Azoarcus olearius: one gene and its partner. The protein of the gene in region 2 interacts with the protein of the main gene of each other region in a pairwise test. Links are inferred from orthologs where the notes say so. Each region holds a gene or a part of one and is shown on either strand. Other genes may lie near its edges.

Region 1 (4,721 bases), 210 kb from region 2 along the record:
TCCCCCTCCCCTTCAAGGGGAGGGTCGGGGTGGGGATGGGGTCAAGCCGGCCTCGAACGTACCCCACCCCCCTCCCAGCCTCCCCCTTGAAGGGGGAGGCGCAAAAACTGCCGCCGCGCCAGCCGCGCCCTCCGCCGTCACCCTCGGCGGCAAGGTACACGCCAGCCCGTCGGTGCGCGCCTTCGCCCGCGAACTCGGCGTCGATCTCGCCCAGGTCAAGGCCACCGGCCCGAAGAACCGCGTCCTCAAGGAAGACGTCGCCGCCTTCATCAAGGGCGCGATGAGCACCGGCGTCGTCCCGGGCAAGACCCCGGCCGCTGCTGCCGGCGCCAGCCTGGGTGGCGGTCTGGATCTGCTGCCGTGGCCCAAGGTCGATTTCGCCAAGTTCGGCGAGGTCGAGGTGAAGCCGCTGTCCCGCATCAAGAAGATCTCCGGCCAGAACCTCGCCCGCAACTGGGTGATGATCCCGGCGGTGACCTATCACGAGGATGCCGACATCACCGATCTGGAAGCCTTCCGCGTCCAGATGAACAAGGAATACGAGAAGTCCGGCAAGAAGCTCACCATGCTCGCCTTCATCATCAAGGCCTCGGTGCGCGCGCTGCAGGAATTCCCGGAGTTCAACACCTCGCTCGACGGTGACAACCTCGTCTACAAGAAGTACTTCAACATCGCCTTCGCGGCCGACACCCCCAACGGCCTGGTCGTGCCGGTGGTGAAAGACGCGGACAAGAAGAGCGTGTTCCAGATCGCCGAGGAAACCGGCGCGCTCGCCAAGAAGGCGCGCGACGGCAAGCTCGGTCCGGCCGACATGTCCGGCGCGTGCTTCACCATCTCGTCGCTGGGCGGCATCGGTGGCACCTACTTCGCGCCCATCGTCAATGCGCCCGAAGTGGCCATCCTCGGTGTGAACAAGTCGGTGATGAAGCCGGTGTGGGACGGCAAACAGTTCGTGCCGCGCCTCACCCTGCCGATGTCGCTGACCGCCGACCACCGCGTGATCGACGGCGCGCTCGCCACCCGCTTCAACGTTTACCTCGCCCAACTGCTGGCCGACTTCCGTCGGGTCATGCTGTAAGGAGATCGCCATGAGCCTCGTTGAAGTGAAGGTTCCGGACATCGGCGATTTCGACTCGGTGCCTGTGATCGAGCTGTTCGTGAAGGTCGGCGACACCATCAAGGTGGACGACGCGATCTGCACGCTCGAATCCGACAAGGCCACGATGGACGTGCCCTCGTCGGCCGCCGGCGTGGTCAAGGAAGTGCTGGTCAAGGTCGGCGACAAGGTCGGCGAAGGCGCGGTGCTGCTGAAGGTCGAGGCGGCCGGCGCCGCCGCCTCTCCCGCTCCCCTTCAAGGGGAGGGTCGGGGCGGGGATGGGGTCAAGCCCGCCTCGGACGTACCCCATCCCCCTCCCAGCCTCCCCCTTGAAGGCGGAGGAGCAAAGGCCGCGCCCGCAGCCGCATCGCACACCGGTGGCGCCGACGCGGAGTACGACATGGTGGTGCTCGGCGCCGGCCCGGGCGGCTATTCCGCCGCCTTCCGCGCCGCCGACCTCGGTCTCAAGACCGCGATCATCGAGCGTTACGCGACGCTGGGCGGGGTATGCCTCAACGTCGGTTGCATCCCGTCCAAGGCGCTGCTGCACGTCGCCGCGGTGATCGAGGAAGCCGAGCATGTCGAAACCGCCGGCATCAAGTTCGCCAAGCCCACGGTCGATGTGGATGCCCTGCGCCGCCACAAGGACGGCGTGATCGGCAAGCTCACCGGCGGTCTGGCGGGCATGGCCAAGGCGCGCAAGGTGGACGTGATCCGCGGTTACGGCAGCTTCCTCGACCCGCATCACCTCGAGGTCGAGGAAACCACCGGCAACGGCCAGGACAAGACCGGCGCGAAGAAGGTGGTGAAGTTCAAGAACTGCATCATCGCCGCAGGCAGTGCCGCGGTGCACCTGCCCTTCATCCCGAAGGATCCGCGCATCGTCGACTCCACCGGCGCACTCGAACTGCGCCAGGTGCCGGGCAAGATGCTGGTCATCGGCGGCGGCATCATCGGCCTCGAAATGGCCACGGTGTATTCCACGCTGGGTGCGCGCATCGACGTCGTCGAAATGCTCGACGGCCTGATGCAGGGCCCGGACCGCGATGCGGTCAAGGTGTGGGAAAAGCAGAACGCCGCCCGCTTCGACAAGGTCATGCTGAAGACCAAGACCGTCGCCGTCGAGGCCAAGGACGATGGCCTGTGGGTCAAGTTCGAAGGCGAAGGCGCGCCCGCGGAGCCGGTCCGCTACGACATGATCCTGCAGTCGGCCGGCCGTTCGCCGAACGGCAAGAAGATCGGCGCGGACAAGGCAGGCGTGATCGTCGGCGAGCGCGGCTTCATCCCGGTCGATGTGCAGATGCGCACCAACGTGCCGCACATCTTCGCCATCGGTGACATCGTCGGCCAGCCCATGCTCGCCCACAAGGCGGTGCATGAAGCTCATGTCGCGGCGGAAGTCGCGGCCGGTCACAAGGCCGCCTTCGACGCCACCGTGATCCCGGGCGTGGCCTACACCCATCCGGAAGTGGCCTGGGTGGGCTACACCGAGGCGCAGGCCAAGTCCGAGGGCAAGAAGGTCGAGGTCGCCAAGTTCCCGTGGGCGGCTTCCGGCCGCGCGATCGCCAACGGCGCCGACTACGGCTTCACCAAGCTGATCTTCGACGCCGAAACGCACCGCGTGATCGGCGGCACCATCGTCGGCCCCTCGGCCGGCGACATGATCGGCGAGGTTTGTCTGGCGATCGAGATGGGCGCCGACGCGGTCGACATCGGCAAGACCATCCACCCCCACCCGACGCTGGGCGAAACGGTGGGCATGGCCGCCGAAGTCGCACACGGCAGCTGCACCGACCTGCCGCCGATGCGCAAGAAGTAAGGCGGCAAGTACGCCCGCGCAGCAAAAAAGAACCGCCCTCGGGCGGTTCTTTTTTGTTGGGCTGCCTCCTCCACGCGCTGCGTCAGGCCACCACGCGGAAGAAGCCGACCAGCTGCTTGAGATTGCCGACGTTGGACTGCACGCCGTCGGCGGCGCGGTCCACCGCGTCGATGCCGGCGGCGCTGCGCTCCACCAGGCCGGAGATCAGCTCCATGTCCTGCGCGATCTGCTCCGAGGCCGTGGAGTGCTCGGCCGAAGCATCCGCAATGTGTCCGGCCAGGCCGGCGACACGGCCGCTGCCCTGCTCGATGCGGCCCATGATGCCGAGGCTGTCGCCGGCGCTGCCGCTCGCCTCGCCGACCAGCCCCGCGGCCTTGTCCATGTCGCCCGCCACTTCGTCGGATACCCGCCGGATTTCGCCGACCATGCTGGCGATGTTGCCGGTGCAGTGGGCCGTGCGCTCGGCGAGTTTGCGCACCTCGTCAGCCACCACCGCGAAGCCGCGGCCGACTTCGCCCGCGCGCGCCGCCTCGATCGCCGCATTGAGCGCGAGCAGGTTGGTCTGGTCGGAAATTTCGCGGATCTCGGCCGAGATCGTCGCCACGCTCTGGATCGAATCCCCCAGCGCGCGCATCGCGCGGTTCGCGCCCTCCACCGCGTCCACGGTACGGCGGGCGGCGCCCACCGTCTGGTTGAGATGGGCCCGCCCTTCGGCCACCAGCGCCAGCGCCTCGTTCGCGGCCTGCGCCGAAGCCTTGGCGCCACCGGCCACCTCGACAACCGCAGCGCTATTCTGCTCGGACGCCGCCGACACCGACAGGATGCGGTCGCGCTGGGCGTCGGCGGCATCCTTGAGCGACTGCACCTCGGCGCGCAACGCGGCGTTCTCCTTGTCGGTCAACGCCGCGGCGAGGCGGATTTCGTCCAGCATCACCTTCAGCCGGCCCTGCATGTACATCAGCGATTCCATCAGCCGCCCCATTTCATCGGACCGGCCGACCGGCAGCGTGCTGGTCAGGTCGCCCTCGGCGATGCGCTCGAAAGCCTTCAGCATGGTCGCCGACTCGGTGATCGAACGCCGCCACAGCGTGGCCACCAATGCCAGCATCCCGGCCAGGCCGAGGCCACCCGCAGCGATCAGGGCATAAGCCCACGCCCCCGCGTCCAGCGTCAGTCCCGCGAACACCAGCAACAGCGCGAGGCTGCTGCCGAGACCGCCGAGCGCGCACAGCATCGCCGCGCTCGACAGCGCGCGGCGCACCGGCATGTCGAGGTTACGGTAGCGCGCCTGCTTGCGCCGCATCGCCTCGTAAAGCGCCTCCTCCGCCTGCACCCGCTCCCGCGGGGCCTCGCTGCGCAGGCTCATGAAACCGACGTTGCGGCCGTTCTGACGGACCGGAATCGTCAGCGCGGTCGACCATGCGACGCCGCCATCGCGATGCTTGAGCTTGGAGAGGCCCAGCCAGGGCCGCCCCGACGAGGTTGTACCGCGCACGTCGGCGAGCAGTTCCTGCGGCACGTCGGGATGGGCGATCTCCTTGATGCTGCTGCCGATCAACGCCTCGCGCGTGCTGCCGACCATCTCGGCGCAGGCCTCGTTCGCGTAGGTGATCTTGAAGTCCATGTCGTACTTGAGCACGACCAGCTTCCCGCGGGGGAAAGCATGTTCCCGCGTAGTGGCTGACTTGTTGTCGATCATGCTGTTCTCTCGTCGGTGATGCCGTTGGGGGAGTTTTCTTATTAACGACCTCGTCTTTTTATTTATTAATCGTTTACGTGTCAAACACTTTGACATGAAGCGTCAAG
Region 2 (5,364 bases):
GGGCCTTTACGACACCTTTGTGTCGCCCTGGGTGCGGCTTTTCAGCAGCGAGCTGATGGCCGAAACCTTCCGCAATCTCAATCCCGCGCGCTTCGAACGCTTGTGGTTCTCCGACGCCAATCCGCTGCTGTGGCCGCTGGCGCCGATCGCGGGTCTGATCGCGCACAAACGGGTGCCGGCCAGCGACGACAACCCCTTCGTGCAACTCGAAAAACAGGTGTCCGGGCAGATCGAACAAAGCCTGAACCACTATCGCGACAGCCGGGACCATCTGCAGGAACAGCTCTTCACCACGGTGTACGAAGCGCCGTTGCTGCAGGCGCTGGTCGGCCTCGGCCAGGGCGTCGTGCGCCGTCGCGAGCAGGCTCACACCTGGATGGAGGACGAGTTCCGCAACCTGCAGCGGCGCGTGCTGACGGAGGATTTCGAGCACGGCAGTGTGCTGGACGGCATCGTCCGCACCATCTTCTTCACCAAGCCCGACCTGCTCGGCTTCGACGAACGTCCGTTCAACCTGCTGCGTCAGGGGCTGGAGCACGCCGGGCTCGGCGGACGCCATGCGCTCGCCGACCTGAAGCAGATCCTGAAGCGCCAGGCGCTGCTGTTCCTGCTGGACGAAGACCGCGCGCTCGCGGGTCTGCCCGCCCTGCTGCCAACGCCGGAACTGCGCCGGCGCGCGCTCGAAACCGCCTACGCGCTCGGCCGCGCCCGCGGCGACCTCGGCGAGGTCTTCCAGCAGCGTTACGCGCGCGTGGCGGCCCAGCTCGATGTCGCCCCCGAAACCGCGGCCGAACAGGCGCCGGTGCTGGAAGCGCCGCCGACGGCCCTGGCTGCGCCTTCCGGCCCCGCCGACGACGGCGGGCCGGCCCGGCGCCGCCGGCCGCGCAAGGGCACCGACGAGCGCGCCTGAGGTTCCACGCCGGACAAAAAAAGGGCGATGCCGTGGCATCGCCCTTTTACTTGCATGACGGCCCGCGGGCCGTCTGCCTTAGAAGTGCAGCGGCCGCTTGTCGCAGGCCAGCGCCGCCTCGTGCACCACTTCCGACAGCGTCGGGTGCGCGTGGCAGATGCGGGCGAGGTCTTCGCTGCAACCGGCGAACTCCATCGCCACCACGGCTTCGGAGATCAGTTCCGAAGCGCCGGCGCCGATGATATGCACACCGAGGATGCGGTCGGTCGCGGCATCCGCGATCATCTTGACGAAGCCCGTGGTTTCGCCCATGCCGAGCGCGCGGCCGTTGGCCAGGAACGGGATCTTGCCGACCTTGTAGGCGACGCCTTCGCCCTTGAGCTGCTGCTCGGTCTTGCCGACCCAGGCGATTTCCGGGCTGGTGTAGATCACCCAGGGCACGGTGTCGAAGTTGCAGTGGCCGGCCTGGCCCGCCATCAGCTCGGCGACCATCACCGCTTCTTCCATCGCCTTGTGCGCCAGCATCGGGCCGCGCACCACGTCGCCCACCGCCCACACGCCGGGCAGGTTGGTGCGGCAGTGGCCGTCGACTTCGATCATGCCGCGGTCGTTCAGCTTGAGGCCCACCGCTTCGGCGTTGAGGCCGTCGGTGTTGGGCACGCGGCCGACCGAGACGATCAGGCGGTCGGCGTCGAGCTTCTGCTCCACGCCGTCCTTGTCGGTGTAGGCGATCGAGACACCCTTCTTGGCGGCCTTGACCTCGCCGATCTTGACGCCGAGCTGGAGCTTGAGGCCCTGCTTGGTGAAGACCTTGAGCGCTTCCTTGGCCACGTCTTGGTCGGCGGCGGCGAGGAAGTCGGGCATCGCTTCGAGGATGGTGACGTCGGCACCGAGGCGGCGCCACACCGAGCCCATTTCCAGCCCGATGACGCCCGCACCGATGATCGCGAGCTTCTTCGGCACCGCGTCGATGTCGAGGGCGCCGACGTTGTCGCAGACGATCTTGTTATCGACCGGGATGCCCGGCAGGTGGCGCGCCTTGGAGCCGGTGGCGACGATGACCTGCTTGGCGGTGACCACTTCGTCGCCGACCTTGACCTGCCAACCCTCGCCCGCCTGGGCGACGAAGGAGCCGTGGCCGTTGAGCAGGGTGACCTTGTTCTTCTTGAACAGGCCCTTGATGCCGCCGGTGAGCTGGTCGACGATGCCGCTCTTGCGCGCAATCATCTTGGCGACGTCGATCTTGGGCGTGCCAACGGTGATGCCCTGCGCCTCGAAGCCGTGGCCGGCTTCCTCGAACAGGTGCGAGGTGTGCAGCAGCGCCTTGGACGGGATGCAGCCCACGTTCAGGCAGGTGCCGCCGAGGCGCGGTTCGCCCTTGGGATCGGCATAGGGGTTGGATTCGCAGCACGCGGTCTTGAAGCCGAGCTGGGCCGCGCGGATCGCCGCGACATAGCCGCCGGGGCCGCCGCCGATGACGAGAACGTCGAATTCTTTGGACATTGAGAACTCCCTTGCAGGAAAACGGGGCGCAGCCGCGCCGGGAACCGAGGTTCCCCGCGGGTTGCGCCCCGACTACGTGTTTTAGACGTCGAGGATCAGGCGGGCCGGATCTTCCAGCGCTTCCTTCATCGTCACCAGGCCGAGCACAGCTTCGCGGCCGTCGATGATGCGGTGGTCGTAGGACATCGCCAGGTAGTTGATCGGGCGGATCACGATCTGGCCGTTCTCGACCACCGGACGGTCCTTGGTGGCGTGGATGCCGAGGATGGCGGACTGCGGCGGGTTGATGATCGGGGTCGACAGCATCGAACCGAACACGCCACCGTTGGAGATCGAGAAGGTGCCGCCGGAGAGTTCTTCCAGCGACAGCTTGCCGTCCTTGGCCTTCTGGCCGAACTCGGCGATCTTCTTCTCGATGTCGGCGATCGACATCGATTCGGCGTCACGCAGGATCGGCACGACCAGGCCACGCGGCGAACCGACCGCGATGCCGATGTCGATGTAGCCGTGGTAGACGATGTCGTTGCCATCGACCGAAGCGTTCAGGATCGGGAACTTCTTCAGCGCGGCCACGGCGGCCTTGACGAAGAAGCCCATGAAGCCCAGGCGCACGCCGTGGGCCTTCTCGAACTTGTCGCCGTACTGCTTGCGCAGCGCCATCACCGGGGCCATGTTCACTTCGTTGAACGTGGTGAGGATGGCGTTCTCGTTCTTCGACTGCAGCAGGCGCTCGGCGATGCGGGCGCGCAGGCGGGTCATCGGCACGCGCTCTTCCGGACGCTCGCCGGCGATCACCACGGCCGGGGCCGCAGCAGCGGCAGCCGCCGGCTTGGCGCTGGCGCCCACGGCGTCTTCCTTGGTGACGCGGCCGCCACGGCCGGAGCCGGCCACGTCGCCCGCGGCGATGCCCTTCTCTTCAAGGATCTTGCGCGCAGCCGGGCTGGCGGCGCCAGCGGCGGCGGACGGCGCGGCAGCGGGGGCGGCCGGCGGCGGGGTCACCGCCTGCACGGGCTCCGCGGCCTTGGCGCCGCCGGCGGCGGCCTTGGCTTCGGTGTCGATCTGGGCGATCAGTTCGCCGGACGTCACAGTGCCGCCGTCGCCCTTGATGATCTTGACCAGCACGCCATCGGCCGGGGCCGGGGTTTCCAGCACGACCTTGTCGGTCTCGATGTCGATCAGGTTCTCGTCACGGGTGACCGCGTCGCCTTCCTTCTTGTGCCAGGTGACCAGCGTGGCTTCGGAAACGGACTCGGACAGCTGCGGCACTTTCACTTCGATCAGCATGAAATACTCTCCCCTTGTTATTCGGAGTCTTTCGTTGTCATTGAGCGCGGATCAGTCCTGGATCGGACCGAAGGCGTTTTCGATCACGGCCTTCTGCTGCGCGTTGTGCTTGGCGTAGTAGCCCACCGCCGGCGAAGCGGCCGCCGGGCGGCTGACCAGCAGCAGCTTGTGCTTCGGACCGAGCACGTTCACCAGGTGCTGACGCGAGGCCAGCCAGTACCACGCACCCTGGTTGCGCGGCTCTTCCTGGCACCAGACCACTTCCTTGGCGTTCGGGAACTGCGCGATCGCGGCGGCGAAGGCTTCGGCCGGGAACGGGTAGAGCTGCTCGATGCGGACCAGCGCGGTGTCCTTGATCTTGTTCTCGCGGCGATGGGCCAGCAGTTCGTAGTAGATCTTGCCCTGGCACAGCACCACGCGCTTGACCTTCTTCGGATCGAGCTTCTCGACTTCCGGGATCACGGTCTGGAAGCGGCCGGCAGCCAGCTCGTCCATCGACGAGATCGCTTCCTTGTGACGCAGCAGCGACTTCGGCGTGATGATGATCAGCGGCTTGCGCACGCGACGCAGCATCTGGCGACGCAGCAGGTGGAAGATCTGGCTCGGCGTGGTCGGGACGCAGACCTGCCAGTTGTTCTCGGCCGCGTTGTTCATGAAGCGTTCGAGGCGGGCGGAGGAGTGCTCCGGACCCTGACCTTCATAGCCGTGCGGCAGCATGATCGTGAGACCGCACAGACGGCCCCACTTCGACTCGCCGGAGCTGATGAACTGGTCGAGCACGACCTGGGCGCCATTCACGAAATCGCCGAACTGCGCTTCCCACACCACCAGTTCGTTGGGCTCGGCGGTGGAATAGCCGTACTCGAAACCGAGCACCGCTTCTTCGGACAGCACGGAGTCGAAGCACTGGAAACCGGCCTGGCCATCCTGGATGTGTTCGAGCGGCTTGAAGGTGCCTTCGTCCCAGCGCTCGCGCTTCTGGTCGTGCAGCACCGCGTGGCGGTGGAAGAAGGTGCCGCGACCGACGTCTTCACCCGAGATGCGCACCGCGTAGCCTTGCGCCAGCAGCGAGGCGTAGGCGAGGTTTTCGCCCATGCCCCAGTCGAGCGGCAGTTCGCCACGGCCCATCGCCGCGCGGTCCTCGATGATCTTCTTGACGCGCGAGTGCAGCGTGAAGTTGGCCGGGACTGCGGTCAGGCGCTCGGACAGGCGCTTGATTTCCTGCACCGGGATCGCGGTGTCCGCGTCGTCGGTGTAGGGCTGGTTGAGGAACGGAGTCCAGTCGACCGCGAACTGGCGGTTGTGGCCGGACAGCACCGGGTTGTACAGCAGCTCGCCCTTGTCGAGGTGCTCGCGGTATTCCTGGATCATGCGATCCGGTTCGTCGCTCTTGAGCGTGCCTTCGGCAACCAGGCGGTCGGCGTAGAGCTTGCGGGTGCCCGGGTGCTGCTGCACCTTGCGGTACATCAGCGGCTGGGTAACCATCGGCTCGTCCTGCTCGTTGTGGCCGAGCTTGCGGAAGCAGACGATGTCGACCACCACGTCCTTCTTGAACTGCTGGCGGAATTCCACGGCCAGCGCGGTGACGAAGGCCACCGCTTCCGGATCGTCGCCATTCACGTGGAAGATCGGCGCCTCGACCATCTTGAAGATGTCGGTGCAGTACA

What was found.
Region 1: the proteins of odhB (region 2) and lpdA interact in binary tests that used the Escherichia coli proteins (3 or more experiments, as listed by UniProt). The link is inferred for Azoarcus olearius from one-to-one orthologs.

The regions. Positions count from the first base shown.
Region 1 is NZ_CP016210.1:1,577,028-1,581,748, reverse strand. What follows is about bases 527-3,501. They hold lpdA (dihydrolipoyl dehydrogenase), read left to right. Parts: upstream 527-1,088; coding sequence 1,089-2,915; downstream 2,916-3,501. Other genes in these bases: dqs_RS07320 (methyl-accepting chemotaxis protein), read right to left, coding at 2,998-3,501; aceF (dihydrolipoyllysine-residue acetyltransferase), read left to right, coding at 527-1,078. In the rest of the region: more of aceF, read left to right, coding at 1-526; more of dqs_RS07320, read right to left, coding at 3,502-4,614. UniProt on the Escherichia coli protein: Lipoamide dehydrogenase is a component of the glycine cleavage system as well as of the alpha-ketoacid dehydrogenase complexes.
Region 2 is NZ_CP016210.1:1,787,414-1,792,777, reverse strand. What follows is about bases 1,597-4,372. They hold odhB (2-oxoglutarate dehydrogenase complex dihydrolipoyllysine-residue succinyltransferase), read right to left. Parts: upstream 3,698-4,372; coding sequence 2,495-3,697; downstream 1,597-2,494. Other genes in these bases: dqs_RS08250 (2-oxoglutarate dehydrogenase E1 component), read right to left, coding at 3,749-4,372; lpdA (dihydrolipoyl dehydrogenase), read right to left, coding at 1,597-2,413. Outside these bases: dqs_RS08265 (DUF3141 domain-containing protein), read left to right, coding at 1-910; more of lpdA, read right to left, coding at 989-1,596; more of dqs_RS08250, read right to left, coding at 4,373-5,364. UniProt on the Escherichia coli protein: E2 component of the 2-oxoglutarate dehydrogenase (OGDH) complex which catalyzes the second step in the conversion of 2-oxoglutarate to succinyl-CoA and CO(2).